4 regions of the Rhizobium phaseoli genome follow, and region 4 is predicted to be linked to each of the others. Evidence: predicted binding sites of a transcription regulator. Region 4 holds the regulator's gene; each other region holds the start of a gene.

Region 1 (7,374 bases), 1.7 Mb from region 4:
CGGCCCGCGCCGTCCAGCAGCGTGATACCGAAGCCAAGCGCGACCTTCAAATCGTCGCCCAGGAAAGCGCCATCGCCGTTGCCAACAAGAGCCGCGAAGAGTCCGAGGCGAAGGCGGCTGCCGAAACGGCCCGCGCTACCGCGATCGCGGCAGAGGAAAAGGTCGGCACCGCCAAGGCGATCGAGATCGCCGAACGCGAAAAGCAGATCGCCGTGATCGACGCGCGCAAGAAAGCCGAAACCGAAGCGACTGCCGTAACGGTCGGCGCCGAGGCCGAGAAGCAGGCTGCAATCGACCAGGCAGAAGCCATTAAGACGCTCGCGACCGCCGAAGCGGATGCGGCGATCATCAAGGCAAAGGGCATTCTCGAAACCGGCCGGGCTCAAGCTGAAAGCGAGGCCCTGCTCAACGAGGCCCGCAACAAGCTCAGCCAGACCATCATCGAGTTCGAAATCACCCGCGAGCGCATTCGCATCATTCCCGAAGCGCTTGCCGAGGCGGTCAAGCCGATCGAAAAGATCTCCGACATCAGGATCTTCGACACCGGTGGCATGCTCGGCCGCGGCGGCGCGAACGGCGACAGCGGTATCGGCATGGGCGACGGGCTGGCCGGTCAGCTGCTCGCCTACCAGGCCAACAAGCCGATCCTCGACAAGCTGTTAAAGGAGGCCGGCTTCGAAGGCGATAATGCGATCTCATCCCTGCTTGGCAATCTTGATGGCGCCAAGCCCGCGGCCCCACACGTCGTTCCGGCCGCAGCCGCCGCACCGGCACAGGCGGTTATCGCCGCTGCACCTCCGAAGGAGTAATTTTCCGGCTATCGCAGCCAGCCGGTCGCCAGCGCACTCGCCCAGTCGGGCCGGCGGTTTTCCGCCGCCAGCCTCGACATCGCAAGATTGTCATAGGCGACGTTCCGGAACTGCCACGTCCATCCCGCAGACGTCTTTTCCAGAATGGCATAGCCGGCCAGCGGATGGCCGGCTTCGACCTTGTGATAACAGGGCAGAGCGTCGTCATAGGCCGGGCAGCCGACGCTACCGGGATTGACGATCAGCCGGCCGTCGGAGAGACGGACGGCGCGGGGAATATGCGTGTGCCCGCAAAGGATCAGCGGCAGGTCTATGCCTTCAGCCAACGCTTCGATCGCTTCGATCGGCTTCGGAGAAACGATGCCCTCCGGCGAGACGCACTCCAGCCAGTAGAGATTGTCGTCTTTCGGCGTTGCATGGCAGAGATAGGCCTCGCCGCGATAGACGGCATCGAATGGCAGGCTGCGCAGCCAGTCGAGCTGGGATGGCGACAATTGCCGATAGGCAGCGGCATCTGAGGCATGCATGGAAGCCGGGTCCTGCTCAATCAGATAACGGTCGTGATTGCCGCGCACCGAAGTCAGGCCGAGCGGTATCAGGAGATCCGCCGTCCGGCCGGCCTCCAGCGGCCCGCTGAAGACATCGCCGAGATTGACGATCTCCTCAATGCCTTCCGCGCGAATATCGGCCAGCACCGCCTCGAGCGCCAGGTGGTTGCCGTGGATATCGGCGATGGCGGCAAAGCGCATTTAACTGCCTCGATAAGTGGAATAGCCGTAAGGCGAGATCAGCAGCGGAACATGGTAATGGGCCGTGACGTCGGCAATGCCGAAACGAATCGGCACGAGATCGAGGAAAGCCGGATGCGGCAGCGGCGTGCCGCAGGCTCTGAGATAATCGCCGGCGTGGAAGACCAGTTCGTAGGTTCCCACGTGGATATTTTCGCCTGATAGAATCGGGCCGCCGTCGACCCGGCCGTCAGCATTGGTCTTGACCGTCTTCAAATGCCTGCGGATCTCGCCCTCGAGCTGGAAAAGGTCGATCCTGAGGCCTGCAGCCGGCTTGCCGAGGGCGGTGTCGAGAACATGCGTGGTCAATCCGGTCATGAGGCTGGCTCTTTGATGACAAAGGGGGTTTCGAAGAAGAACTCCTCCAGATTATTGCCTGGTCCGTCGCGATCGACGACCAGGAAATCGGAGGCTTGGCCAAGCGCCATTAGCGGATGATGCCAGACGTTGCGGCGGTAATTCACCCCCTGGTCCCCGCGCGCCAGAAACACCTGCGGCCGGCCGGGGCGCCCGCCTTCATCCTCTGAAACGACGACGAGAAAGGGCCGGCCGGAAACCGGCGAGAAGCTCTGGCTGCCGAAAGGATGACGTTCCATCATATCGACAGCATAGGGGAAGCTGCGCGGCTGCCCGCGAAAGAGGTTGATGATGACGCGCGCGCCCTCACCCGCCGCCTCGGCCGCCGCCAAGGCGTGAAAACGCTCGGTGGTGCCGCCATTGATCAGCCGCATCGAGGCTGGATCGGCTTCGATGACTTCGCCGAAAGGCGCGAAGGCCAATCTGGTCAATGGACGGATGTCGAGAAATTCGGGCAACGGCTTCACTCGCCTTCGGCATGCCAGTGACGAATGGCATCGATTTCGACAAGAAGTTCCGGCAGCGTACGATAGGTTGCCTCCCAGATTTCGGAGGGATCAAGGGCGAAGACGTCTTCGAGAATGCGGTTGCCGGTGCCGCAGATTTTCGTCCACGGCAAAGTGGGATGCTCGGTGGCAAATTCTGGATGGGTTACGAGCAGGCGGGATGCAGCCGCGCCGATGGTGAAGTGGCAGAAGGCAACCGCCTTGAAAGTGAGATTGTCCTCGGCGAAGGCAGCTTCATCCATTCCGCCGACAAAATACAGCGCTTCGGCTGCCGCCTTCTGCATTTCATTCAGGTAGTCGATAGCACGATGCTCGCTCATTCACCCTCCGGCAACATCGATGTCAGGCGTAGCAGGGCGATCCGTTCGACCTGCGCCGTTGCGGTCGCGAATTCTTCATCCGGGCCATTGCCGATCCTCCTCTCGAAGGCCGAAAGGATGTCCTCCTTGACGAGCCCCTTGACGGCGATGATGAAGGGGAAGCCGAATTTTTCGACATAGGCCGCATTGAGTTCGCTGAAGCGGGCATGCTCGACCGGGCTCAGCCGGTCGAGACCGGCTCCCGACTGCTCCTTGCGGCTATCCTCGGTGAGTTCTCCTGCGACCGCCAGGCGCCCGGCGAGATCCGGATGGGCTCGGAGCACGCCGAGACGCTCTTCCTTGCTTGCCGCCCGGAAGACGGCGGCAAGCGCCGCATGCACGCCTGATGCCGTCAACGGCTCTGTGACGCTCCCGTTGTCAAAGGCACGCTCGGCGATGAAAGGCGAATGCTCGAAGACGCCGCCGAAGCGGGAAACGAAATCCTTGCGCGACAGCATCAGAGCGCGCCCGGCTGATGGTGCTGGTGCCAATGTTCGGCAATCTCGATACGGCGCGGGATCCAGACCTTGTCGTGCTTCAGCACATATTCGATGAAGCGCTTCAGCGCCGCCGCCCGGCCGGGACGCCCGACGAGACGGCAATGCAGGCCGACAGACATCATCTTCGGGCTGCCCGCCTGGCCTTCCTCATAAAGCGTATCGAAGGCATCCTTCAGATAGGTGAAGAACTGATCGCCCGCGTTGAAACCCTGTGGCGTCGCAAAACGCATATCATTGGTTTCGAGCGTATAGGGAATGATCAGGAACGGTTTCCCGTCGACGCCCTTCACCCAGTAAGGCAGATCGTCCGCATAGGAATCGGAGGAGTAGAGGAAACCGCCCTCCTCCTGGACCAGCCGAAGCGTGTTGTCGGAGGGCTTGCCCTGATACATGCCGTAAGGCCGTTCGCCGGTCAGTTCGGTGTGCAGGCGCACCGCTTCGAGAATATGCTTGCGCTCGAGATCCTCTGGAAAATCCTTGTATTCCAGCCAGCGATAGCCGTGGCTGGCAATCTCCCAGCCGGCCTCCTTCATCGCTGCGACGGCCTCGGGGTTGCGAGCCATCGCCAGCGTCACGCCGTAGACGGTCGCCTGCACCTTGAGGTCGGTGAACATCCGCCAGAGCCGCCAGAAGCCGGCCCGCGAGCCATATTCGTAGATCGATTCCATATTGAGATTGCGCTGCCCCGGCCAGGCAGCCGCGCCGACGATCTCCGACAGCAGGTTTTCGGACGCGGGATCGCCGTCGAGGATCGAGCTCTCGCCGCCCTCCTCGTAATTGATGACGAACTGCACGGCGACGCATGCCTCTTCAGGCCACTTCGGGTCGGGCGTCTGGCGCCCATAACCGACGAGATTGCGCGGATAACTCTCGGATACCATCAAATCACCTTCTGAAAAGACGGGGAACGGTATCATCCGCAGCCGGAATGTCGAGACGGAAACTGCGTGGCAGAATTTATCCTTCCGGCACAATCACTTAGCTCAACGCTACTCAGGCGATCCTGCGCGCGCTGACCTTGCCCATGGGGTGCAGCGAGTGGACGCGGAAGGGACCGCCGGTACCCTCTTCGATCATCAATGCCACGTTCGAAACCATCACCGGCTCCTTCAGAACGGGCTCGAAGATCTTTCGCAGCGCCGATTCGATGCGGGGCATGTCGACCGCGTTGATGGAGCCTGTCACCGGCATATGGAAGCGGAACTCGTCCATGACATAAGGATTGCCCCAACGATGCAGATTGGCGAATTGCGCCGCCGACAACCCATCCGGATCGCTGCGCTCGATGTCGGCTTCGCTCAGCGGCGCGCGGTAGCGATCGAACTCCTGGACGATCGCCGAAGCCAGATACTGGATCTGCTCACAAGGAGCGCTCGGCATCAGGCTATAGAAACTGCCGAGCCGGGCAATTTCCAGACGTGAAATCTGGAAGGGAGCAAATGTCCCGGCAAAACGCATGAGATCGCGCAGGAGTTGCGATTCGGACATATCGGCAGACAGATGGAACGGCGCTTTCATAACGCCGTGGAAACCATAACGCCGCGGCACCGCGGTATGAAAGGCGATCTCGTGAATGCTGAGGCCGCGGACGGCCGGAGGCTCCAGCATATCGCCCGAATAGACGTTTCGACCAAGCCAATTGGCGGCTACGAGCGACAGCGGGTCGCTCGCCGGAGGCGTGAAGCAAATGGCATAGCGCATGCAATTTCCTCCATCAAGGAAGTGAGCGCCGATGAAATTGGGCGCTGCCGATGCGCAAGCAGATAGGTGATTTGCATGACAGAATAACGAAACGCAGCTGCATCTAATTCGCGTTTAACGGGAAGCCACAGCGATATGGCCTGAAATCGCAAAGCTTTCCGGCAGGAGAAATTCGCAGTCTGTATCGCCTGCGATACAAACTGCCGCCTCTGCCAGCCGGTGGGCAAGGCCGAAGCTGACCTTGAAACCGCCGGTCAATGCGATGAGCCGCGGGTGGTCGGGATGGCGACCGATCATCGGATCGCGGTCGACGGCCTTCGGGCGAAGCCCCGCCCAGCGTTCGACGATCGGCGCGCCGCGAAGGATCGGAACGATGGCGCGCGCCGCCTCGATCAGCGCGTCGAGCTGGGCATCGGTTGAAACGGGATCGTCGAAACGGTTCTCGCTGGTGCTGCCGATCGCCGCATGTCCGCCCTCATGCGCGACGATGTAAAGACCGTCGAGGAAGATCGTCGGCAGCGCCGGGTCGATCTCCGCCTTCAACAGCGCCGCCTGCCCCTTCACCGGCTGGCCGAGCGGCTGTTTCAGCCCTAGCGTCAGATCCTGCAGCAGGGGAAAGGATCGATGGCCGGCGGCCAGGATGCAGCGGCCGAAGGTGACGGTTTCGCTGCCTATCGCGGCTGTGCCTCGGTCCGGATCGAGATCGGCAACACCGGCGTTTTCCATAATGCGCACATGTTTTGCTTGCTGCAGGAAGGCGATCAGCACTGAGATCAGCGAGCGGGGGGCGACGCGGCCAGCAAGCGTATCATGGACGAAACCGCTTTCGCCGGCAGAGGCCTCGACCCAGCCGTCTACATCGGGCCTGGCGAGCACATGCCAGTGGAACCGGCGCTCGCCTGCCCGCCAGTGGCGCTCGGCGTCCTCGGAATGGCCGCGGGCTATACGATTGAGATGCGGTTTCGGCAGCGGGATCAGCCGTCCGGACCTGTTATAGCAGGCAGAAAGCCCGGTTGCCGCTTCAAGCGCGGCGATTTCGGCTTCGAGCGAGACCAGAGCATCGAACTGGAACTGCTTCTTCTCAGACCAGCGGTCCGGCATATGCGGCATCAGCGCCCCGAGCAGGCCACCGCTCGCACCTCTGCCCAGCCTGCCGGCATCGGCAAGAAGGGTGCTGATCCCGCGCCGCTCGGCATGGACGGCCGCCCAGAGGCCCATGATGCCGCCGCCGACGATCAGCAGGTCGCAAGAAGATTGACCGGACGCCGGCGCAGGACTATCGGCTTTTTCCATGACAGACGTGAACCCAGATCAGATTGGCGCGGGAGCGCCGCAGCCGCTCGAATGGCGCGACGGCGATATGCCCTATTCCACAGCCTTTGGCGATCATTTTTATTGCCAGACGGATGGCCGGCTGGAATGCGGCCACGTCTTCCTCGCCGGCAACGGCCTGCCGAAGCGCTGGAACGGGCGGCAGACATTCGTGATCGGCGAACTCGGCTTCGGCACCGGCCTGAACTTCGCTGAGACCTGGCGGCAATGGAAGCAGCATCGCGCAGCCGGCCAGCATCTGCATTTCATCTCCTTCGAACTCCATCCGATGCGCGGCGAAGAGATCGGCCGGGCGCTGTCGCACTGGCCGGAGCTCGATGCCGAGCGCAAGGCGCTGACGGCCGCCTGGCCGCAAACGCCTGATGGGACCGTCTCACTCGACCTCGACGATCAGACGCGGCTCAGCGTCGTTTGCGGCTCGGCGCTCGATGGCGTCACCGCGGCAAAACCCGGATTCGACGCCTGGTATCTCGATGGCTTCGCCCCGTCGCGCAACGGCGACATGTGGTCGGAGGAGCTGATGCGCGAGGTCTGCGAAAAGACCGTCGCCGGCGGCACCTTCGCCACCTATGCCGCGGCCGGCTTCGTGCGCCGCAACCTCATCGCCGCCGGTTTTGCCGTGGAACGCCGCAAAGGGTTCGCCGGCAAGCGAGAAATGCTCTGCGGTGTCAAGGCGCCTTCCAGCTAGATTTTGTCGGCATTCGTCGGTTAGGATCAGTAGCTCGTACGTCCCGGCTGCTGGTCGTCCTTGCCGAGCCACTGCCGGATCTTTTCTTCCAGCAGCTCCGGGCTGATCGGCTTCGACATGTAGTCGTCCATGCCGGCGTCGAGGCAAGCCTCGCGGTCGCTTTCCAGCGCATGGGCGGTGACGCCGATGATCGGCACCCGCTGGCTCTGCCCCTTTTCCTTTTCGCGGATTGTCCGGGTCGCCTCATGACCGTTCATGACGGGCATCGAGACATCCATCATGATGATGCGTGGCGTGTGGCTCTCCCAGGCCGCGACAGCCTGCTCCCCGTTAT
Region 2 (7,374 bases), 350 kb from region 4:
AATTACGCCGTCGATACCGGTCAGATCCTCATCCGCCACGACGGGCGCGTCGTCGATCTCGCCGCCGCTGATCCGCGCACCGTGCTAAACGTGCGGCGCAATACGCTCGGCTATGTCAGCCAGTTCCTGCGCACCGTGCCGCGCGTCGCGGCAATCGACGTGGTGGCGGAACCGCTGGTGGCGCATGGCGAGGAAGCCGGAGCAGCACGGGAGAAGGCGGGCGCCCTGCTTGCCAGACTCAATCTGCCGGAACCGCTCTGGCAGCTTCCGCCCGCCACCTTCTCCGGCGGCGAGCAGCAGCGCGTCAATATTGCCCGCGGCTTCATCACCGACCATACGATCCTGCTTCTCGATGAACCCACAGCCTCGCTCGATGCCCGCAACCGCGCCGTTGTCGTCAGCATGATTTCGGAAAAGAAGCAGGCGGGTGTCGCCCTTCTCGGCATCTTCCACGACGAGGAAGTGCGCGAAGCCGTCGCCGACCGCATTCTCGACGTCCAGCAGTTTTCTCCAAGAAAGGTCGCCGCATGAGCCGCAGGCTGGGCATTGAACCCTATGTCCACGAGACAGCCTCCGTCAGCGAGTCCAGCTTCGGACGCTATACGGAGGTCTCCGAGCGCTGCCGCATCAGCGAGGCGACCTTCGGCGACTATTCCTACATGATGCAGGACGGCTCCGTCTGGTGCGCGACGATCGGCAAGTTCGTCAACATCGCCGCCGCCGTGCGCATCAACGCCACCAACCATCCGACCTGGCGCGCGACGCTGCATCATTTCACCTATCGCGCCGCCGACTACTGGCCGGACGGCGACATGGAGGAAGACTTCTTCGCCTGGCGGCGCGCAAACCGCGTGACGATCGGCAACGACGTCTGGATCGGCCATGGGGCGACGATCCTGCCGGGCGTCAGCGTCGGCAACGGCGCGGTGATCGGCGCCGGCGCCGTCGTCTCGAAGAACGTCGCAGCCTACTCGATCGTCGGCGGTGTGCCGGCTAAATTGATCCGCGAGCGCTTTCCGAAAGCGGTCGGTGAGCGCATGGACAGGCTTGCCTGGTGGGACTGGGACCATGACCGTCTGCGCCTGGCGCTGCAGGATTTCCGCAACCTGAGCGCGGAAGATTTTCTGTCCCGCTACGAGGGCTAGACGCGCTCGTCAGGACGCAGAGATTTGTGACACGACTTACACAAATATGACACGCGGGGTTCATGAAGCGGGACTAATGCGATGCTGACCGAGCCTGGAGTGCAAGGGAAGAGCATGATGTTCGAGCTGAAGGATGTCACCCGTCGTTTCGGAAAGAAGCTCGCCGTCGACACCGTCACCCTCACGATTCCGCAAGGCCAGATGGTCGGCATCATCGGCCGCTCCGGCGCCGGCAAGTCGACGCTCTTGCGCATGATCAACCGGCTGCAGGAGCCGAGCTCCGGCTCCATCCATTTCGCCGGCGTCGAGGTCTCCGGACTTCGCGGCCGGGCCTTGCGCAACTGGCAGCGCGACTGCGCGATGATCTTCCAGCAGTTCAACCTGGTGCCGCGCCTCGACGTTCTCACCAATGTCATGCTCGGCCGCCTCAATCACCGCTCGACGTTTCTGAGCCTGCTCAGCATCTTCACCCGCGAGGAACGCGTCCATGCCGTCGCAGCGCTCGAACGGCTCGGCATCGAGCAGACGGCGCTGCAGGCGGCCGGCACGCTTTCCGGCGGACAACAACAGCGCGTGGCGATCGCCCGCGCCCTGATGCAGAACCCGAAGATGGTGCTCGCGGACGAGCCGATCGCCTCGCTCGATCCGCTGAACGCCAAGATCGTCATGGATGCGCTGCGCGATATCAACGAGCGCGAGGGCATCACCGTCATCACCAACCTCCACACGCTCGATACCGCCCGCAACTATTGTGAGCGTATCGTCGGCATGGCCGGCGGCCGCGTCGTCTTCGACGGCAAGCCGTCGGAGCTGACCGCCGACGCGGTGAAGGCAATCTACGGAACGGACAAGGATGGCGCCGGCATCGACGAAACGATGACCTCGACATCGATCAATCTCGCTTCCGAGCGGTCAGACAATCAACCCGCCGGCATCCAACCGCTGGCGCTGGCCGGCCTCTGAGCGAGGCGGGCGCGATCGAAAGCCCGCGTCAAGGGCACACTTCTTCGTAACGGAAAGCCGGGGACACCGGTCAATAGGAGAGAACGCATGTTGAAGAAAGCACTCTTTGCGGCAACGGCGCTGTTTGCGCTCGCCGGCGCCGCCAATGCCGCTGACCTCAAGGAATTCCGCATCGGCATCCTTGGCGGCGAAAACGAAACCGACCGCCTGCGCAACTATGCCTGCCTCGCCGACCACTTGAAGCAGGAATTCGGCTTCGAGAAGGTGTCGCTGTTTCCGGCCGCCGATTATGACGGCGTCATCCAGGGCCTGCTCGGCGGCACGCTCGACTTCGCCGAACTCGGCGCTTCCGGCTACGCCGCCGTCTACATCAAGGATCCGAAGGCCGTTACGCCGATCCTGACGACGCAGCAGAAGGACGGCTCGACGGGCTACCACTCGATCGGGTTGGCGCTGAAGTCCTCCGGCATCAAGACCATCAAGGACGCCAAGGGCAAGAAGCTCGGCTATGCCGATCCGGATTCCACCTCAGGCTATCTCGTTCCGCTGACGCAGATCCCGAAGGACACGGGCATGCCGAACGACAAGTTCTTCGCCTCGACGCAGTTCAACGGCGGCCATGAGAACAACCTTCTCGCCGCCTATGACGGCAAGGTCGACGTTGCCGTCGATGACAGCTCGGGCATCGGCGATTTCAAGGACGGCTACACCTCCGGCACCTTCCGCAAGGAAGTTGACAAGGGCGCCGTCGATCCGAACAAGCTGGTTGAAGTCTGGCGTTCGCCGCTGATCCCGAACGGTCCGCTCGTCGTTCGCAACGCTCTCGGCGAAGAATGGCAGACGAAGCTCGCAGCCTTCTTCACGGCGTTGCCGGAAAAGGATCACAAGTGCTTCGCAGCCGTCGAAGGCGGTGATTACAAGGGCTATGCCCCCGTCAAGCACGAGTTCTACAACACTGTTGTCGAAGTACGCAAAGCTGCCATCGGCGGCTGATCGGCCTTTGGAATGCGGGGCGGCCGGAAAACGGCCGCCCTTTCTTGTAACCGGGCGGGGCGTCCATGACTGTTGCCGATACACAGCCGCACATGCAGAGCACTGAGGAGATCGGCACCGCCTGGGGCCGGATGGTCGCCAAGCGCCGCTTCTATACCGTGCTCGGCCTGGTGATCCTCATCGCGGCTTTCGTCAGCTCCGTCCGCTTCGCCGACGAGAGCAATGCCGGCCATTTCTTCGACCGCCTGCCGCATCTCTTCGACTTTTTGAGCTGGCTCATTCCCAAGGACTGGAACGACGTCTGGCGCGCGCTGTTCGACATAGCGAGCGTGAACGACAAGGGCGGCGAGGAATTCAATTTCGACAAGGGCCGTGTCGATGTCTGGGGCGCCTTCTACATTCCCGAATATTTCGAGCTGATGATCGTCACGATCAACGTCGCGCTGCTTTCGACGATCATCGCCTTTGTCTTTGCCGTTCCCTTGAGCTTCATTGCCGCGCGCAACCTGACCAGCTCATGGCCGCTGCGCATCTTCATCAAACGCCTGATGGAATTCCTGCGCGCCTTTCCGGAGATCGTCATCGCCGGCCTGTTTTCGGCGATCCTGTCGATCGGGCCGGTCGCCGCCATCATCGCCATCACCCTGCACACGATCGGCGCGCTCGGCAAACTCTTCTATGAAGTGGCCGAAAATATCGACATGAAACCGCATGAGGGCATGAAGGCCGTCGGCGCCAACTGGTGGGAGCGGGTGCGCTTCGCCGCCCTGCCGCAGGTGCTGCCGAATTTCACCTCCTATGCGCTGCTGCGGCTCGAGATCAACGTGCGCGCCTCGACCATTATCGGCGCCGTCGGCGGCGGCGGCATCGGCGAGGAGCTGAAGCTGTCGATCTCGCGCGGCTTCGGCGCCAAGACGATGGCGCTCGTTCTGCTGCTGTTCGTGACGATCGTCGCGGTCGACCAGTTCTCCGCATGGCTGCGCCGCCGCCTCGTCGGCGAGCACGCCTTCCTCCTGCAACATTGAGGCCGCCATGACGGTGATCGACGCCAACCGGATGCACGAAATCGAAGCGCGCTATCCGGAATACTTCCACCGCTCGTTCCGCCAGCGTTTCGGCGGACTGATGATCGTCATCGCGACGCTGCTTTACGGCCTTTACGCTGTCTGGTTCTTCGACCTTCCGAAGCTTTTCGCCGAAGCCCATTGGGAGCGCGTCGGCATCTATCTCAGCCAATGGGTGAGCTACGACGTTCAGCCGGAATTCCGCATTCAGGACGATGGCTCGATCGCGGTGCGTTATCCGCGCTTTTCGCCGCTCGGCGACAATCCGCATCCGGACTGGGTGGTCGACAATCCCGATGGCAGCATCACCGTTGCCGTCAGCGGCGCCGGTCTCGCCGTCACCGTCTCGAAGAGCGAAACGATCGTCACGGCGCATGGCGTCAGCGTCCCCGTCGACGTTTCGAGCGGCGCGCCGAAGGTCGTCGGGCCGGTGCCCGCCTGGATGACCGTCTATGACGACAACGTCCTCGCCGATCTCGGCTTTGCCGGCGATGTCAGCATTTCCGTCGACCGGGTGAAGATCCGCAAACGCTTCCTCGGCTGGGCGAATTTCGTCTTCGACACGCAGTCTTCCTTTTTCGACAAGCCGGTCGGCGAGGTTATTAGCCTCATCGTCTCCGGCCCGCGCATCAAGCCCGACCAGTCCAACCTGTCGCTCGCCTTCGACGACATTTGGAACAACAGCGAATGGCAGCACGGCGACGTCTGGACCAAGCTCTTCCAGACGATCGTCATGGCCTTCCTCGGCACGCTGCTCGGGGCGCTTGCCGCCTTCCCGCTTGCCTTCATGGCGGCGCGCAACATCACGCCGAACCGGCTGCTCAACCAGATCCTCGAGCGCTTCTTCGATTTCCTGCGTTCGGTCGACATGCTGATCTGGGCGCTGTTCCTGACGCGCGCCTTCGGCCCCGGCCCGTTGGCCGGCAGCGGCGCGATCTTCCTCACCGAGACCGGAACACTCGGCAAGCTCTATTCCGAAGGCCTAGAGAATATCGACAACAAGCCGCGGGAAGGCATCCAATCGACCGGCGCGCAGACCGTGCTCGTCCATCGTTACGGCATTATGCCGCAGATCGTTCCTGTTATCGTCAGCCAGACGCTCTACCAGTGGGAATCGAATGTGCGTGGTGCCACCATCATCGGCGCCGTCGGCGCGGGTGGCATCGGCCTTAAACTCTGGGAGGCCATGCGCACCAACGCCAATTGGGAAAACGTCGCCTATATGGTGATTCTGATTCTGATCGTCGTCTTCCTCTTCGACGCCGCCTCGAACGCGCTGCGCCACCGGCTGATGGGCAGCAGGACACACTGACGATCACAAGGTGGCGGCTATGTCGCCATCATCATTCTGTCACGGAAATCTTTTAGCCGGGGAGCCTGCTTGCGGTTCGCCGCCAAATCACTGCACATTGCGCTCCCCGTTTCGACGATCCCCAGGACAAAAGCCTTGCGCTACGCTCTCTATTTTTCGCCGCCGAAGGATGATCCCCTGACCGGCGCGGCCTCGCTCTGGCTCGGCCGTGACGCCTTTACCGGCGAGACCTATCCTGCCCCGGCCTATGAGCAGCTCGGCCAGGCAGAGCAGTTCGAACTGACCGCCGATCCACGCCGTTATGGCTTCCATGCCACGATCAAGGCGCCGTTTGCGCTCGCCGCCTCGGTCACGGAAAAGGACCTCATGGCCTTTGCCGAGGATTTTGCCTCGCGCACGCCGGCCTTCGAGATCCCTGAACTCGTGCTCGGCCAGCTCGGCCGTTTTTTTGCGCTCGTCCCCGGTTCGCTTCATCAACCTCTTCAGGATTTCGCCGCGAAGGTGGTAAAGTCATTCGAACCGTTTCGCGCGACGCTTTCGGAAGCCGATATCATCAGGCGCAATCCGGAGAAGCTCAGCGACAGCCAGCGGGCCAACTTGCAGCGCTGGGGTTATCCCTACGTCATGGAGGATTTCGGCTTCCACATGACGTTGAGCGGGCAAGTGCCCGAGACACGCGCCGAGGTGATGAAAGCGATTCTGGCCGAGCGTTTTGCCGGGTTCACCGGCCGGCCGCTGTCGATTTCCAGCCTTGCCGTCTTCGTCGAGGAGACGCGCGGCGCCCCGTTCAAAGTTCATTCCTGGCTGCCGCTTTCCGGTGCCAAAAGCTGAAAGACCTGACGTGATGAGCAAAGAGACCGTGTTTTCCAATGCCCGCATCGTTCTCGAGGATGACGTCCTCGCCGGATCGATCCTCATCCGCGACGGCAAGATCGCCGATATTTCCGAAGGGAACTCGGTAGCCGGCGAAGATTTCGAAGGCGACTTCATCATTCCCGGCCTCGTCGAATTGCATACCGACCATCTCGAAGGACATTATCAGCCGCGCCCCGGCATTCGCTGGAACAAGACCGCCGCGGTCCAGGCACATGACGCCCAGATCGTCACATCGGGCATCACCACGGTGTTCGACTGCCTGCGCATGGGTGCGGACGAGGACGGCGGCTTCGAACATGGCGAGATGCGCGAGATGGCCGACGCCATCCAGTCGGCGGAGAAAGAAGGCCGGCTGCGCGCCGAGCACCTTCTGCACCTGCGTTGCGAGGTTTCGGCCGACAATGTGCTCGAGCACTTCGCCGACTTCGAAAACGATCCACATGTGCGGCTCGTCTCGCTGATGGATCATGCGCCCGGCCAGCGTCAGTTCCAGACGATGGATCAATATATCTTCTACTACCAGAAGAAGCGCGGCCTGAGCGATGAGGTCTTCGCCCGTTTCGTCGCCAAGCGTCAGGCGGAATCGGCGCGCAATTCGACGCCGCACCGCAACGCCATCGCCAAGGTCTGCGCCGAACGCGGCATCACCGTTGCAAGCCATGACGACGCCACGCTCGCCCATGTCGACGAGGCGATCGACAACGGCGTGCGGCTTGCCGAGTTTCCGACCAGCTTCGACGCCGCCCGCGCCTCGCACGAGCATGGCATGAGCGTGCTGATGGGCGCGCCCAACATCGTGCGCGGCAAATCCCATTCCGGCAACATCGCCGCCCGCGAGCTCGCGGAAATGGGCGTGCTCGACGTGCTGTCCTCCGACTACGTGCCGCTCAGCCTGCTGCACGCACCCTTCATCTTGGCCGACGAGGTCGAGAGCATCACGCTGCCGAAGGCGATCGCCATGGTGACCTCGACGCCTGCCCGCACCGTCAGCCTCGACGATCGCGGCCGGATCGCGACAGGG
Region 3 (7,374 bases), 790 kb from region 4:
CACCTGCATCGGCAATTCCGGCCCGCTGCCGGCGCCGATCTCGAAGACGATCAACGACAAGGGCCTGATCGTATCCGGCGTCCTGTCGGGGAACCGCAACTTCGAAGGCCGTATCTCGCCTGACGTCCAGGCGAATTACTTGGCTTCGCCGCCGCTCGTCGTCGCTTACGCGCTCGCCGGCACCGTGCAGAAGGATCTCACCAAGGAACCGATCGGCGAAGACCAGAACGGCAATCCTGTTTATCTCAAGGATATCTGGCCGACCTCGCATGAGGTGCAGGAATTCATCCAGAAATACGTCACCCGCGAGCTCTATGAATCCAAGTACGCCGACGTCTTCAAGGGCGACGTCAACTGGCAGGCCGTTCAGGTTCCGCCGGGCCAGACCTATGCCTGGGACGACAACTCGACCTATGTCCAGAACCCGCCCTACTTCGTCGGCATGGGCAAGAAGGGCACCGGCGTCGCTGATATCAAGGGCGCGCGCGTCCTCGGCTTGTTCGGCGATAAGATCACCACCGACCACATCTCGCCGGCCGGTTCGATCAAGGCGGCTTCGCCGGCAGGCGCCTACCTCATCGGCCACGACGTTGCAGTTGCCGACTTCAACCAGTACGGCACACGCCGCGGCAACCATGAAGTGATGATGCGCGGCACCTTCGCCAACATTCGCATCCGCAACCACATGCTTGGCCCGAACGGCAAGGAAGGTGGCTACACCATCCACTACCCGTCGAAGGAGGAGACCTCGATCTACGACGCCGCCATGCAGTACAAGTCCGAAGGGGTGCCGCTCGTCATCTTCGCCGGTGTCGAATACGGCAACGGCTCGTCGCGCGACTGGGCTGCCAAGGGTACCAACCTGCTCGGCGTCAAGGCGGTGATCGCCCAGTCCTTTGAGCGCATCCATCGCTCGAATCTGGTCGGCATGGGCGTCATCCCCTTTGTCTTCGAAGAGGGCACGACCTGGCAGAGCCTCGGCCTGAAGGGCGACGAACTCGTCACCATCGAGGGCCTGGACAAGATCAAGCCGCGCGAGCGGAAGATCGCCAAGATCACCTATAGCGACGGCACCGTGAAGGACGTTCCGCTGCTGTCGCGCGTCGATACGCTCGACGAGGTAATCTACCTCAACAATGGCGGCATCCTGCAGACGGTGCTGCGCGATCTCGCTGCCTGATCGTTAAGAGCCTGAGATGAGTGTGGCCGCCGGAGAGCGATTTCCGGCGGCTTTTCTTTTGCGGCGGCAGCATTTGAGCAGGCTCACGATGATTTGTTTTCTGCGGCTTCCGGTCGAGCTACGTCTCACCCGTTCGTGACTTTTCGTTTGGACCCGGAAGGATTATTCGTACGTTCATATCTCAGAGCCTCCGGTACCAATCCGCCGTCGGCGCTGAAAAAGAGGTGCAGGTGAATGTCCCCCCGTTTCTTGATCCCGCTGTTCGCCGGTGTTGTTCTCGCAAGCCCGTTGCATGCCGAAGACGGCACCCCGAAAGGCGTCGTCGAGCTGTTCACGGCGCAGGGCTGCTCCTCCTGTCCCCCTGCTGACGCGGCCTTTCGCAAGCTGGTGAACCAAGGCAATGTCATTGCGCTCGCCTATCACGTCGATTACTGGAATTATCTCGGCTGGGCCGATACGCTGAGCTCGAAGGAAAACACCGAGCGGCAGTACGGCTATGCCAGGACGATGGGCCGCAGCAACGTCTACACGCCGCAGGCCATCGTCAATGGGCGCAGTCATCTGGCCGGCTCCGATCTCACCGGCATCAACAGCAAGATCGACATTTACAGCAGCGAAGGCAACGGACTGACCGTTCCCATCAGCGCATCGATGCGCGGCGACGAACTGGAAATCAAGATCGGCGCCGGGCAGGGTAAAGCCAATGTCGTCATGGTCTATTTCGACAAGGAGAAGACGATCGACGTCGAGAAGGGTGAAAACAGCGGCAAGAAGATCTCCTATCTGCACAGCGTCACCAATGTCGAAACCGTTGGCATGTGGGATGGCAAGGCGACCAATCTGACGCTGCCGGCAAGCGTCCTGCAGCGGCCGCAGCTCGAGGGTTGCGCTATCCTGCTGCAGTCGGCGACCGCGGACGGCGATCCGGCCGCGATCCTTGGCGCGACCGTGGTGATGGCGGGCAAAAATATTTGAGATTCATCCGCTTGCGGATGTAGGGTCCGGACGGCCCGGCTGAGCGTATTCGGGGCTGGGGTTAAGGTCGATACGCTCCGCCGGGCCCTTTGGCGCGCTGGCGCCAAACCGGGATGCATAATTCCCCTGCAAATGAGGCGCTGTTTTGACTGAAATGCGGCGCTGCCGAGAAAGCGTCGCCTCTGTCCACAGTCCACTGCGGCCGAATGTGACGGGCCGCACTCTTGCAATTTGTGGCGGCTCGGGCAAACTGTCATTCTCCTGTCACAAGCGGAGGCCTCGGGAGACTGATGACAGATCAGCCGGATTTGCGACACGGCGAAAGCCGCTCCGTCGACAACACTTCCTCAGTCGTCGTCGATCTCAGGGAATACAAGCAAAGCAAAGATCCGCTTCCGGTGACTTTTCATAGGCGCGAACTCGACGCGATCCTCTGGATCTACGGCCGCATGGTCGGCGAGGGCGAATGGCGCGATTACGCCATCGATCACCTGAAAGACAGGGCGGTGTTTTCCGTCTTCAAGCGCTCCGGCGAAATGCCGTTCTTCCGAATCGAAAAGAACCCGAAGCTCGCGGCCAAGCAAGGCGCCTATTCCGTCATCAACGTCAACGGTATGATCCTGAAGCGCGGACACGAGCTCAATCAAGTGCTCAAGGTATTCGACAAGGCCTTGAAGCTGGTCGACAAGTAAGCCTGATCAGCCGGCAAACAACGTCCCGGGATAGGTGGATGGATCCGGATCGGTCGTCGTGCCCGCGCCGAGGCTGCGCTGCATGAGCATCGTATCAAGCCAGCGACCATGCTTGTAGCCTGTGCCCTGCATCAGGCCGACCTCCACGAAACCAGCCTTGAGATGAAGCGCGATCGAGGCAGGGCTCGCACCGCCGATGACGGCCACCATCTGACGAAAACCCAGGGCGGTGCAGCGGTCGATCAATTCGGACATCAGCGCCTTGCCGATGCCTTGACCGCGGGCTTCGGGCGCCAGGTAGATCGAATCCTCCACCATCCAGCGATAGGCCGGGCGGGTGCGGAAAGCCGAGGCGTAGGCGTAGCCGAGGAAGCTTCCGTCGTCATCAATGGCGGCGATATAGGGATATTGCTGGCCGACGATCGCGGTAAAACGCTGCGCCATCTCGGCCTCGGGGGGCGGTGTGATCTCGTAGCTTGCAACGCCGTTCAGGACGGAGTCACGATAGATCCCGGTAATGGCGGAGATATCGGCTTCAGAGGCGTCACGCAGAAGGAAGGACATCGAGCGGTTGGTCCAGCGGCGGGGCAGAACTCCTCTAAAACCATTCCTCCGAAAGCGGCGCAACAAAAAAGGCGGCCGAAGCCGCCTTTTCGATCTTGATGGACCTGCTTATTTACGGTTGCCCATGAACTGCAGCAGGAACATGAAGAGGTTGATGAAGTCGAGATAGAGCGTCAGTGCGCCCATGATCGCCTTGCGGCCGGCAACAGCGACGTCATCAGCTTCGTAGTAGAGCTCCTTGATCCGCTGCGTGTCGTAGGCGGTGAGGCCTGCGAAGATCAGCACGCCGATCACCGAGATGGCGAACTGCATTGCGGACGAAGCCAGGAAGACGTTGACGAGTGAGGCGATGATCAGGCCGAAGAGACCCATGATCAGGAACGAGCCGATTGCCGACAGGTCACGCTTCGTCGTGTAGCCGTACAGCGACAGCGCGCCGAACGAGGCGGCGGTGACGAAGAAGGTCTGAACGACGCTCTGACCGGTATAGATCAGGAAGATCGACGAGAGTGACAGACCGACGAGCGCGGCATAGATCGCGAAGGTCGTCTGGGCGGCGCTCACCGTCATGCTATGGATCCGGAAGCTCAGGAAGAACACCAGAGCCAGCGGCGCCAGAATGACCACCCATTTCAGCGGGCTCAGATAGATCGCCTGGCCGAAAGCGGTGATCTCGCCATTGGAGAACGCGAGTTGGAACGACAAATATGCGGCCACACCGGTGATCGCCAGACCCAGCGCCATCAGGTTGTAGACCTTGAGCATATAAGCGCGCAGGCCTTGATCAATCATCTCGCCGGTCTGAGCGCGGCTTTGATAGTTACGAAGGTCAGCCATAGTTTCCTCTTACAAGCTCCGATGGAGATACGGTGTCGGGGTTTTCGACCCGGGCGCCGCTGCGGAGCTCCAGCATGCCTGCAGACAATATGAGGCCTTCGCCCTTTGCAAACAAGAGGGTTGCAAAGGCCCGGCCGGTTAAATCGCCGTAAGGTGAAGGGTTTGGCGTGTCCCCTCGGTCAAAGTTCGCGCAGAACCGGGGCCGCCTTCTGGCCGAGGATGCGCCAAGTGCCGATCAGGCCGATGCCGACGGTCAGGACGAGCGCCGTCACCAGCGTCAGCCCCGCCACATCGGGCAGAAAGGCCGAGGGCAGGCGCATGATGCGGGCGACGATGAACCAGGCGGCGACGGCGCCGGCGAATAGCGCGAAAATCGCGGTTGCGAGCCCGAGGATCAGATATTCGTAACTGAAGGCGCGGATCAGCATGGCCCGGGTGGCGCCCAGCGTCTTCAGCACTACGGCATCGTGGGTGCGCGCCCGGTTGCCGGCGGCAAGCGCTCCGGCGAGGACGAGGATCGAGGCGATCAGGGCCACCGATGCCGCGGCGCGGATCGCGGTCGCAAGCTGCGCAACGAGCTGATTGACGATGTCGATCGCATCCTTGACGCGCACGCTGGTGATCGTGGGATAGGTGTTGGTGACGGATTTCAAGATCGCCGCATCTTCGGCCGGCGTCGAGGCGGGATCGGTCAGGGTTGCGAGCCAGACATGCGGAGCGCCGCGGAAGGTGTTCGGCGAGAAGACCATGACGAAATTGATCGACAGCGATTCCCACTGGACGCGGCGCAGATTGGCGATCTTGGCCGTGATGTTGCGTCCGAGCACATTGACGGTGATGGTGTCGCCGATCTTCAGGCCAAGTTCGTGCGCTTCTTCCGAGGAGAAGGAGACGAGCGGTTCGCCGCTGTAATCCTTGTCCCACCAGCTGCCTTCGGTCAGCGCCGCGTTTTCCGGCAAGGTGTCGTCGTAGGTGATGCCGCGATCGCCGTTCAGCACCCAGCGGCCAGCGGCCGGCACATTCATCTTGGTGACGTCTTCGCCGTTGAAGGCAACGATGCGGCCGCGCAGCATCGGCACTTCCATGAGCTTGCCATTCGGCGCCTGCGTCTGGACAAGATTGCGGAACGCGTCGACCTCGGCGCTCTGGATATCGACGAAGAAGAAGTTCGGCGCGCCCTCGTTCATGCGGCCGGTCAGCTGCTGGCGCAGGTTTCCGTCGATCAGGGTCAGCGTCACCAACAATGCCAGGCCGAGGCCGAGCGACAGCACCACCGAGGGCGTCAGGGCGCCGGGACGGTGGATGTTGCCGATCGCAAGCCTGAGCGCCGGCGAGTTGACGCGCGGGCTGCGGCGCGCGAGCCAGGCGATCAGGGCGGCGACGAGACGCAGCACGACAAAGGCGAAGACGATCGCACCGACGAAGACAATGGCGATGTAGCGATCATAGGAGGTGAGGACGGCGAGGCCGGCAAGGGTCGCCATGAACAGGGCGGCCAGCAGGATGTAGGGCCAGGACGGCAGGCGGCGGGCCTCGAAGCCCTGCTCGCGGAAGAGGGCCGTCGCCGGCACTTCGCGGGCATGGCCGAGCGGCAGGATGGCGAAGGCGAGCGTCGTCAGGATGCCAAAGAGCGCCGCAAGCAGCAGGGCGCCGGGATAGAGCGCCGGCGCGGTGGATACCGGCAGGAATTGCGCCAGGAACTGGGCGGCGAAGATCTGCGACAGGGCGCCGATGACGAGGCCGATCATGATGCCGCCAAGGGCGATGATGGCGATCTGGAAGAGATAGATCAGAACCACGACCTGGGCCGGTGCGCCGAGGCATTTGAAGCTGGCGATGGTGGTGCGCTTGGAATCGAGAAAGGCCCGCACGGCGTTGGCGACGCCGACGCCGCCAACGATCAGCGCCGTGAGGCCGACCAGCGTCAGGAACTGCGAGAATCGGGTGATGTTTTCGGTAAGCGAGGGAGCGGCGCGGTCGCTGGTGCGGACAGCCCAGCCAGCGGAGGGAAATTCCTTGGCGGCGCGCGCCTGGATGCCCGGCATTGCGCCCTTGTTCTCCAGCCGGATCTTATAGGCATGTTCGACCAGGCTTCCGGTCTGGATCAGGCCCGAGGCCTCGAGCGCCCGGCGGCTGACGAGCAGGCGCGGCGCAAAGCCAAAACCTTCCGAGAGGGCGTCCGGCTCGGTCTTGACGGTGCCGGTAATGCTGAGTTTGACGTTGCCGAGCAGCAATTCGTCACCGACCGCAAGGCCAAGCCGGTCGAGCAGCAGCGGCGCTGCGACCGCGCCGTAGGTGCCGCTTTGGGCCGACAGCAGGGCGGCAAGCGGATAATCCGGCTCGGCCGCGAAGCTGCCATAGAGCGGGTAGGCGTCGTCGACGGCCTTGACTTCGACCAGCGCCTGGTCGGAACCATCAGGCTTGCGGGCCATCGAACGCAGGCCGGTCGACACCGAGACGGTGCCGAGACTTTCGAGGAAGGCCATCTCCTCAGCTGTGGCCTCGCGGTTGTTGAGCTCGAAGCGGACGTCGCCGGCCAAGAGCTCCTGCCCCTGCGAGGCGATCGTGTCGGTGATCGACTGCGAAACCGAATTGACGGCGGCAATCGCGCCTGTACCGAGGGCGATGCAGGCGAGGAAGATGTAGAAGCCGCGAATGCCGCCGCGCAGCTCACGGAGCGCCAGGCGAAAAGCAAGTGCGGTGCGCGGCGCGATCATTCTCATGCGATTGCCGCCTCGCTGCGGCGGGCGGCGCTGTCGCCTTCGATCCGGCCGGAGCGGACGCGGATCTGGCGCGAGCAACGGTTCGCAAGCGAGACGTCGTGGGTGACGAGCAGCAGGGTCATGCCGCGTTCGGCCTGTTTGGAAAACAATAGGTCGGCGATCTGGCGGCCGGTCTCGGTATCGAGATTGCCGGTGGGCTCGTCGGCGATCAGCAGAGCGGGCGAGGGGGCGAGCGCCCTAGCGATCGCGACGCGCTGCTGTTCGCCGCCGGAAAGCTGGCCGGGATAGTGGTTCAACCGTTCGCCGAGGCCGACCGAATTCAGCTCGCGGCGGGCGATTTCGAAGGCGTTGCGGACATTGGCGAGCTCCAGCGGCACGGCGACGTTTTCCAGCGCCGTCATAT
Region 4 (7,374 bases):
CGACCGCCATGATGTCGGGCGCGATGCCCGACCATTCATGGGCGAAGAGCTTGCCGGTGCGGCCGACCCCGGTCTGGACCTCGTCGAGGATCAGCAGCAGGCCGTTTTCGTCGCAGATCTGGCGCAGCGCCTTCATGAACTCGGGGGTGGCGGGGCGCACACCGCCCTCGCCCTGCACCGGCTCGATGAGGATTGCCGCCGTCGCATCGGTGATGGCGGCGCGGACCGCTGCGATATCACCGAAAGCTACCTGATCGAAACCCGGCGCCTTGGGGCCGAAGCCTTCGAGATATTTCTCCTGGCCGCCGGCGGCGATCGTCGCAAGCGTGCGCCCATGGAAGGCGCCTTCGAAGGTGATGATGTGGAAGCGCTCGGGGTGGCCCTTGGAAAACTGATAGCGGCGCGCCGTCTTGATCGCACATTCGAGCGCTTCCGCACCTGAGTTGGTGAAGAACACCTTGTCGGCGAAGGTGGCGTCCGTCAGCCGCTTGGCCAGGCGCTCCTGGCCGGGGATCTCATAGATGTTGGAGAGGTGCCAGACCTTGTCGGCCTGCTCCTTCAGGGCGGCGACCACATGCGGATTGCTGTGGCCGACCGAGGTGACGGCGACGCCGGCGCCGAAATCGAGATAACGCTCGCCGCCTTCGGTGATCAGCCATACGCCCTCGCCTCGCTCGAACCGCAACGGGGCACGAGAATAGGTGTCATACAGCGGCGCGGCTTCGGCCATGGCGCGGGTCTCCCGATCAGCGTTGTCAATCACCGGACTCCGGCTAAGAAAACCAGGCCCGAAAAATCAAAAATGCCGCCTTGCGGCGGCGACCAGCACTATTTCCTTTTCGCGCTGCAATGTCAACAAAACTGCGCCCTTAGCGCATGCAGCAAGCGTGTACAGCGGCATTTTCGGCCTTCAACAGGCATTATTGCAGAAATGACACGCAGGGGCAGCAAGTTGGGGAAAACTCGGAATTCGATTCATCCGGATTCCCGCGACTCTTGTCACGGAGTCAGCCTCACACTAGGTTAAAGTTCAATTACTAGACTGCATGCGGCGGAACTAGTCACCAAAATTGATCAGGCGTTTCTTGTTTCGGAGGCTTCCGGGACAACGGTGAGGGATTCTGCCATCACCAACGCAAAAGGTGGAGACAGGGCATGAACTGGACAGACGAGCGGGTCGAGAAACTCAAGAAGCTGTGGTCCGAAGGGCTGAGCGCCAGCCAGATCGCGGCACAACTTGGCGGCGTGAGCCGAAACGCCGTTATCGGCAAGGTGCACCGGCTGAACCTGCCGGGTCGTGCCAAGGCCGGCGGCACGGCGACGGCGGCGCGCACGCCGAAGCGCCAGACATCGGCACCGCGCGCGCCGAACTACGCCTCCCGGATCACCACCCGCACCGTGACCCGCCAGCAGGGCGCAACGATGCTGAAGGAAGAGATCGAGATCGAAACGGTCGAGGAAATGGAATACGTGCCGAAGGGCAACGTGGTCGTGCCGATCTCGCGCCGCCTCGGCCTGACGGAACTGACCGAACGCACCTGCAAATGGCCGGTCGGCGATCCGCTCAAGGACGATTTCCACTTCTGCGGCTGCGAATCCCCTGACAATTCGCCCTATTGCAGCTACCACCAGAAGCTTGCCTACCAGCCGATCAACGAACGCCGCCGGGCGGCAGCGCGCGTCAGCTGAGCCGGCAAACCATTGCTGGAAATGCGAAAACGGGCCGCGTGGCCCGTTTTTTTTTGTGTGAGGGGGTTGGGTGTGGCTGCCCCTCATCCGGCTGCCGCCACCTTCTCCCGGTAAACGGGGCGAAGGGATCAAGCCGCGACGTCTCCGTCCCTCACTGGCCCCTTGCACTGGCCCCTTACAGGGCACGTCCCCTCGCCCCTTTTACGGGGAGAGGGTTAGGTGAGGGGCCGACACCGGCAGAAAAAAATAGAAACCTCTCAGGCTTCCATCGAATAGCCGGCGCCGCGGACGGTGCGGATGACGTCCTGCATGTTGGAGAAGTTCAGCGCCTTGCGCAGGCGGCCGACATGGACGTCGACGGTGCGTTCGTCGACATAAATGTCGTGGCCCCAGACGCCGTCGAGCAGCTGCGAGCGGGAGAAGACGCGGCCCGGCGACGACATCAGGAATTCCAACAGGCGGAATTCGGTCGGGCCGAGGCGGACTTCGCGGCTCTTGCGATGGACGCGGTGGGTTTCGCGGTCAAGCTCGATATCGCCGCATTTCAGCACCGAGGACAGCACCTCCGGGCGGGCGCGGCGCAGCATCGCCTTGACGCGGGCGACGAGCTCGGGGGTCGAGAACGGCTTGACGACGTAATCGTCGGCGCCGGTGGACAGCCCGCGCACACGCTCGCTCTCTTCGCCGCGCGCCGTCAGCATGATGATCGGCAGCCGCTCGGTTTCCGGCCGCATGCGCAGGCGCCGGCAGAGTTCGATGCCGGAGACGCCGGGCAGCATCCAGTCGAGGATGAGGAGATCGGGCGTGCGCTCCTGAAGCCTGATTTCGGCCTCGTCGCCGCGCAGGATGGTATCGACCTCGAAACCTTCCGCTTCGAGATTATAGCGGAGAAGCACGCTGAGGGCCTCTTCGTCTTCAACAACTGCAACTCTCGGGATCATGCGTGTCCGTCTCCTCGCGCACGATCCTTAAACCGGGAGTGATTTAAGCAAGGGATCCCGCGCAAAATCAGAAATTGGCTGCGACCTCTTTGCGCGCCCGGACGGGCGCGCACGCAATGGCTGGTTCGGCACGGTTATTCCGTGGCGGCACCGACGGTGTTGGCGCTGTCGTCCTTCGGACGGTCGCCTTCCGGCTGGGCGCCGGTCGCCATGTAGTAGATCGTTTCGGCGATATTGGTGGCGTGGTCGCCGATGCGCTCGATGTTCTTGGCGCAGAAGAGGAGATGCGTGCAGCTCGTGATGTTGCGCGGATCTTCCATCATATAGGTCAGGAGTTCGCGGAACAGCGACGTGTACATCGCGTCGATCTCGTTGTCGCGTTCGCGAATGGCGGTCGCCTTGTCGGCGGCGCGCGTCGTATAGACGTCGAGCACTTCCTTGAGCTGGACGAGCGCCAGCTCGGACAGGTGCTCGAGACCGCGGGCGAGCTTGCGCGGAACGCCGGTGCTCTGCACGGCGATGACGCGCTTGGCGGTGTTCTTGCCGAGGTCGCCGACGCGTTCGAGATCGGCGGCGATGCGGATCGAACCCATGATTTCGCGCAGGTCGGCGGCCATCGGCTGGCGGCGGGCGATGGTGACGATCGCCTTGTCGCCGATTTCGCGCTCGGTGTGATCGAGGATCACGTCGTCGGAAATCACCTTCTGCGCCAGCGCGGTATCACCGTTGACCAGCGCCCGGACGGATTCGGCGACCATCTGCTCGGCCAGGCCGCCCATTTCGGAAATCCGCCTGGACAGGAACTTCAGATCATCATCATAGGCAGAATAAATATGTGTCGATGCCATGGGGCTTTGTCCTCGAATAACGGGAAGGCTTCGGATGACCGCAATCAGCCGAAGCGACCCATGATGTAGTCCTGGGTGCGCGGATCGTCCGGATTGGTGAACATCTTGTCGGTGTCGTTCTCCTCGACGAGGTTGCCGAGGTGGAACATGGCGGTGCGCTGCGACACGCGCGCGGCCTGCTGCATGGAGTGGGTGACGATGACGATCGTGTAGTTCTCGCGCAGTTCGTGGATCAGCTCCTCGACCTTGGCGGTGGCGATCGGGTCGAGCGCCGAGCAGGGCTCGTCCATCAGGATGACTTCAGGGCTGACGGCGACGGCGCGGGCAATGCACAGGCGCTGCTGCTGGCCGCCGGAGAGACCGGTGCCGGATTCGTGCACGCGGTCCTTGACCTCGTTCCAGAGGCCGGCGCGCTGCAGGCTGGTCTCGACGATCTGGTCGAGATCGGCCTTCGACTTGGCCAGGCCATGGATGCGCGGACCGTAGGAGACGTTTTCATAGATCGACTTCGGGAACGGGTTCGGCTTCTGGAACACCATGCCGACGCGGGCGCGCAGCTCGACGACGTCAATGTCCGGATCATAGATATCGTCGCCGTCGAGGGTGATCTTGCCGGCGACGCGGCAGCCCTCGATCGTGTCGTTCATGCGGTTGAGGCTTCGCAGGAAGGTCGACTTGCCGCAGCCCGACGGGCCGATCAGCGCGGTTACGGTGTTTTCACGGATGTTCAGGTTCACATCGAAAAGCGCGCGCTTCTCGCCGTAGTAAACCGAGACATCCTGTCCGATCATTTTATACGGGACGTTGCTCATCTTCTGATCCAGCGCCTTTTCAACTGCAGCTTCCGTCAACATGTTCATGATGTTTAACTCCGTTTACCAGCGGCGCTCGAAGCGACGACGCAAGAGGATGGCGCCCATGTTCATGACGATCAGGAACAGGAGCAGAACGATGATGGCACCCGAAGTACGCTCCACGAAGGCCCGTTCGGCCTCGTTCGCCCACATATAGACCTGCACCGGCAGGGCCGTCGAGGGCTCGAGCGGTGTCGCCGGCGCGTTGGCGACGAAGGCGACCATGCCGATCAGGAGCAGCGGCGCTGTTTCGCCGAGCGCATGCGCCAGGCCGATGATCGTGCCGGTGAGGATGCCGGGCATGGCAAGCGGCAGGACATGGTGGAACACCATCTGCATCTTCGAGGCGCCGAGGCCGAGGGCTGCGGCGCGGATCGACGGCGGCACGGCGCGCAGTGCGGCGCGGGTGGCGATGATGATCGTCGGCAGGGTCATCAGCGTCAGCACCAGGCCGCCGACCAGCGAGGCCGAGCGCGGCAGGCCGATGAAGTTGATGAAGACGGAAAGGCCGAGCAGACCGTAGACGATCGACGGGACGGCGGCGAGGTTGTTGATGTTGACCTCGATCAGGTCCGTCAGCTTGTTCTTCGGTGCGAACTCCTCGAGATAGATCGAGGCGGCAACCCCGATCGGCAGCGACAGCGCCAGCACGATCAGCATCAGGTAGAGCGAGCCGATCAGGGCGACACCGAGCCCGGCAGCCTCCGGACGGCTGGAATTGCCGTTGACGAAGAGGCCGGTGTTGAACTGCTTCTGGAGAGCGCCGCTCGCCTTCAGCTGGTTCATCCAGGTCACCTGCTTGTCGTTGACCTTGCGGTTCTTCTCATCGACGGAGAGATCGATCTGGCCCTTGTTGGCGCTGTCGATATTGGCGTCGGCGAGCAGCGAGACATTGACCGTCTTGCCGATCAGCGAGGGATCGGCGACGACCATGTCGCGCAGCTGGATCGGCGCACTCTTGGACAGCATGGCGGATGCATCGCGCACGTCAGGCTTGCTCGAGGCATTGATATTCAGCTGTTTGACGATCGCGTCGCGCAGCAGAACCGGATAATTGGCGGCGATCAGCACCGAAGGGTCGGTCGCACGCTTATTGCTGGGGTCGATCGTCTTCTCGGAGAATTCGATCGGCAGGGTGATCGCCGTCTGCTGGAAGGCGGTGTAGCCCTTGCCGATCACCGTCCACAGCAGGATGAACAGGAAGACAAGACCGAAGATGATAGCGGCGATGCCATAGGCCTGGAAGCGGCGTTCGGCGGCGTAGCGGCGCTTGATGCCGATATCGCGGCGGGCGGGTGCCTTGGAAACGGTAACACCTTGGGGAGAAACAATATCCGTCATTCGTACTGCTCCCGGTATTTGCGCACGATGTAGAGCGCGTAGATATTGAGGCAAAGCGTGATGCAGAACAGGGTGATGCCGAGGGCAAAGGCAACCAGCGTCTGCGGCGAGGTGAACTCAAGGTCGCCCGTCAGCTGGTTGACGATCTTGACGGTCACCGTCGTCATCGGCTCGAAGGGGTTGATCTGAATGCGGGCGGCGACACCGGCGGCCAGCACGACGATCATGGTTTCACCGATGGCGCGCGAGGCGGTCATCAGCAGTGCGCCGACGATGCCGGGAAGGGCTGCCGGCAGGACCACCTTCTTGATGGTTTCGGAGCGGGTGGCGCCGAGACCGAGCGAACCGTCACGCAGGGCCCGCGGCACGGCGGTGATGATGTCGTCCGACAGCGAGGACACGTAGGGGATCAGCATGATGCCCATGACGATGCCGGCCGTCAGAACGCTCTGCGCCTGGATGAAATTGGTGTAGCTGCCGGAGAGCAGGCCGCTGATCTCAGCGGAGAAATCGCGCAGGAACGGACCGACGGTGACGAGCGCGAAGAAGCCGTAGACGATCGTCGGAATGCCGGCCAGCACTTCGAGCAGCGGCTTGGCGATGCCGCGCAGCTTCGGCGAGGCATATTCGGCCATGTAGATGGCGGCGAACAGCCCGACCGGCACGGCGACCAGCATGGCGACCAGACCGATATAGAGCGTGCCGAGCAGCAGCGGGATCAGGCCGAACTGGCCGAAGGAGGAGCTGCCGGCGCCGGCAAAACGCGGGTCCCAGACGGTGCCGAAGAAGAACTCGCCGGCGGGAACGACGGCAAAGAAGCGCGTGGCTTCCGACAGCATCGAAAGCACGATGCCGATCGTCGTCAGGATGGCGATCGAGGAGGCGAGCAGCAGCGCCCAGAGCATGACGCGCTCGACGCGGTTGCGGGCACGGAAGCGGGGCGCGATGGAGCGCAGCGCGTAGAAGGCGCCGGCGACGGCCAGAAGGAAGACGACCGCGGTCATGGCCATGCGGCTCGTCAGGCTCATGGCGTTGAGCGTTTTGGCGGCACTGACCATGTAAGGCTGCGGCTGGCCGGCAAGCGGCACGCCCTTCTCGCTGAGCTTGGCCTGCAGGGCAGCCGGATCGTTAGCGACCGCATCGGTTTCGGCCGATGTCAGCATCGTCAGGCCGCGGGCGACGGTCGCCACCATCGAATAGCTCAGATCCTGCTCGACGGCGGCCTGGGCCTTGACGTCGGCAGGGAAAGCGCCGCGAACCGAGGACTGGATGATGCCGGGGCTGACGGAGAGCCAGATGCAGAGAACGATGAGGGCCGGAAGAACGGCCCAGATCGCCGCATAGGCGCCGTAATAGGCTGGCCGTGAATGCAATGCGGAGGACCTGCCTCCGGCAAGTGCCGTGGCGCGGCTGCGGGCGACCAGATAGGCGGCGGCGCCGATCACCACAAGGCAGAGAAGTATGATGGATGTGCTCATTCGTTACGTCCCCAGGCCCACAGCCCCAAAACCCCGGCGGCTTCATCAGCCTGCCTTCGCCTTCCAATCATGGAGAAGGAATTCAACCCTGCAACGGACAGGCCGGCGCGCAGGGACATAAAGCAATGCCGGCGCGGGCTCAGAGAGCACCGCGCCGGCAAAGTTATTACATGGACTTGCCGGCTTCGACGTCCTTGCGGATCGCGTCGCGCTCGGCATCCGG

What was found. The regulator PhoB, encoded in region 4, activates phosphate uptake and scavenging genes when phosphate is short. The targets are predictions, from matches to a motif close to TGTCATNNANCTGTCAT.
Region 1: the regulator PhoB is predicted to act here: its motif matches at 5,096-5,112, upstream of AMC88_RS16215 (DUF1045 domain-containing protein).
Region 2: the regulator PhoB is predicted to act here: its motif matches at 5,504-5,520, upstream of AMC88_RS01005 (DUF1045 domain-containing protein).
Region 3: the regulator PhoB is predicted to act here: its motif matches at 2,407-2,423, upstream of AMC88_RS20725 (DUF2794 domain-containing protein).

The regions. Positions count from the first base shown of each region.
Region 1 is NZ_CP013532.1:3,348,967-3,356,340, forward strand. It holds gene AMC88_RS16180 (flotillin family protein) at 1-809, shown strand, start outside; gene AMC88_RS16185 (metallophosphoesterase family protein) at 818-1,558, opposite strand; gene uraH (hydroxyisourate hydrolase) at 1,559-1,915, opposite strand; gene AMC88_RS16195 (ureidoglycolate lyase) at 1,912-2,412, opposite strand; gene AMC88_RS16200 (HepT-like ribonuclease domain-containing protein) at 2,418-2,780, opposite strand; gene uraD (2-oxo-4-hydroxy-4-carboxy-5-ureidoimidazoline decarboxylase) at 2,777-3,277, opposite strand; gene puuE (allantoinase PuuE) at 3,277-4,200, opposite strand; gene AMC88_RS16215 (DUF1045 domain-containing protein) at 4,313-5,020, opposite strand; gene AMC88_RS16220 (NAD(P)/FAD-dependent oxidoreductase) at 5,135-6,313, opposite strand; gene mnmC2 (tRNA (5-methylaminomethyl-2-thiouridine)(34)-methyltransferase MnmC2) at 6,312-7,040, shown strand; gene AMC88_RS16230 (response regulator) at 7,067-7,374, opposite strand, start outside.
Region 2 is NZ_CP013532.1:217,636-225,009, reverse strand. It holds gene phnL (phosphonate C-P lyase system protein PhnL) at 1-531, shown strand, start outside; gene AMC88_RS01030 (DapH/DapD/GlmU-related protein) at 528-1,145, shown strand; gene phnC (phosphonate ABC transporter ATP-binding protein) at 1,263-2,108, shown strand; gene phnD (phosphonate ABC transporter substrate-binding protein) at 2,196-3,101, shown strand; gene phnE (phosphonate ABC transporter, permease protein PhnE) at 3,167-4,126, shown strand; gene phnE (phosphonate ABC transporter, permease protein PhnE) at 4,134-5,477, shown strand; gene AMC88_RS01005 (DUF1045 domain-containing protein) at 5,613-6,308, shown strand; gene AMC88_RS01000 (alpha-D-ribose 1-methylphosphonate 5-triphosphate diphosphatase) at 6,322-7,374, shown strand, end outside.
Region 3 is NZ_CP013532.1:4,308,394-4,315,767, reverse strand. It holds gene acnA (aconitate hydratase AcnA) at 1-1,180, shown strand, start outside; gene AMC88_RS20730 (DUF1223 domain-containing protein) at 1,415-2,155, shown strand; gene AMC88_RS20725 (DUF2794 domain-containing protein) at 2,446-2,847, shown strand; gene AMC88_RS20720 (GNAT family N-acetyltransferase) at 2,854-3,411, opposite strand; gene AMC88_RS20715 (Bax inhibitor-1/YccA family protein) at 3,520-4,248, opposite strand; gene AMC88_RS20710 (ABC transporter permease) at 4,428-6,971, opposite strand; gene AMC88_RS20705 (ABC transporter ATP-binding protein) at 6,968-7,374, opposite strand, start outside.
Region 4 is NZ_CP013532.1:562,860-570,233, reverse strand. It holds gene AMC88_RS02775 (aspartate aminotransferase family protein) at 1-730, opposite strand, end outside; gene AMC88_RS02770 (GcrA family cell cycle regulator) at 1,156-1,689, shown strand; gene phoB (phosphate regulon transcriptional regulator PhoB) at 1,947-2,630, opposite strand; gene phoU (phosphate signaling complex protein PhoU) at 2,765-3,478, opposite strand; gene pstB (phosphate ABC transporter ATP-binding protein PstB) at 3,523-4,338, opposite strand; gene pstA (phosphate ABC transporter permease PstA) at 4,354-5,673, opposite strand; gene pstC (phosphate ABC transporter permease subunit PstC) at 5,670-7,151, opposite strand; gene AMC88_RS02740 (substrate-binding domain-containing protein) at 7,318-7,374, opposite strand, start outside.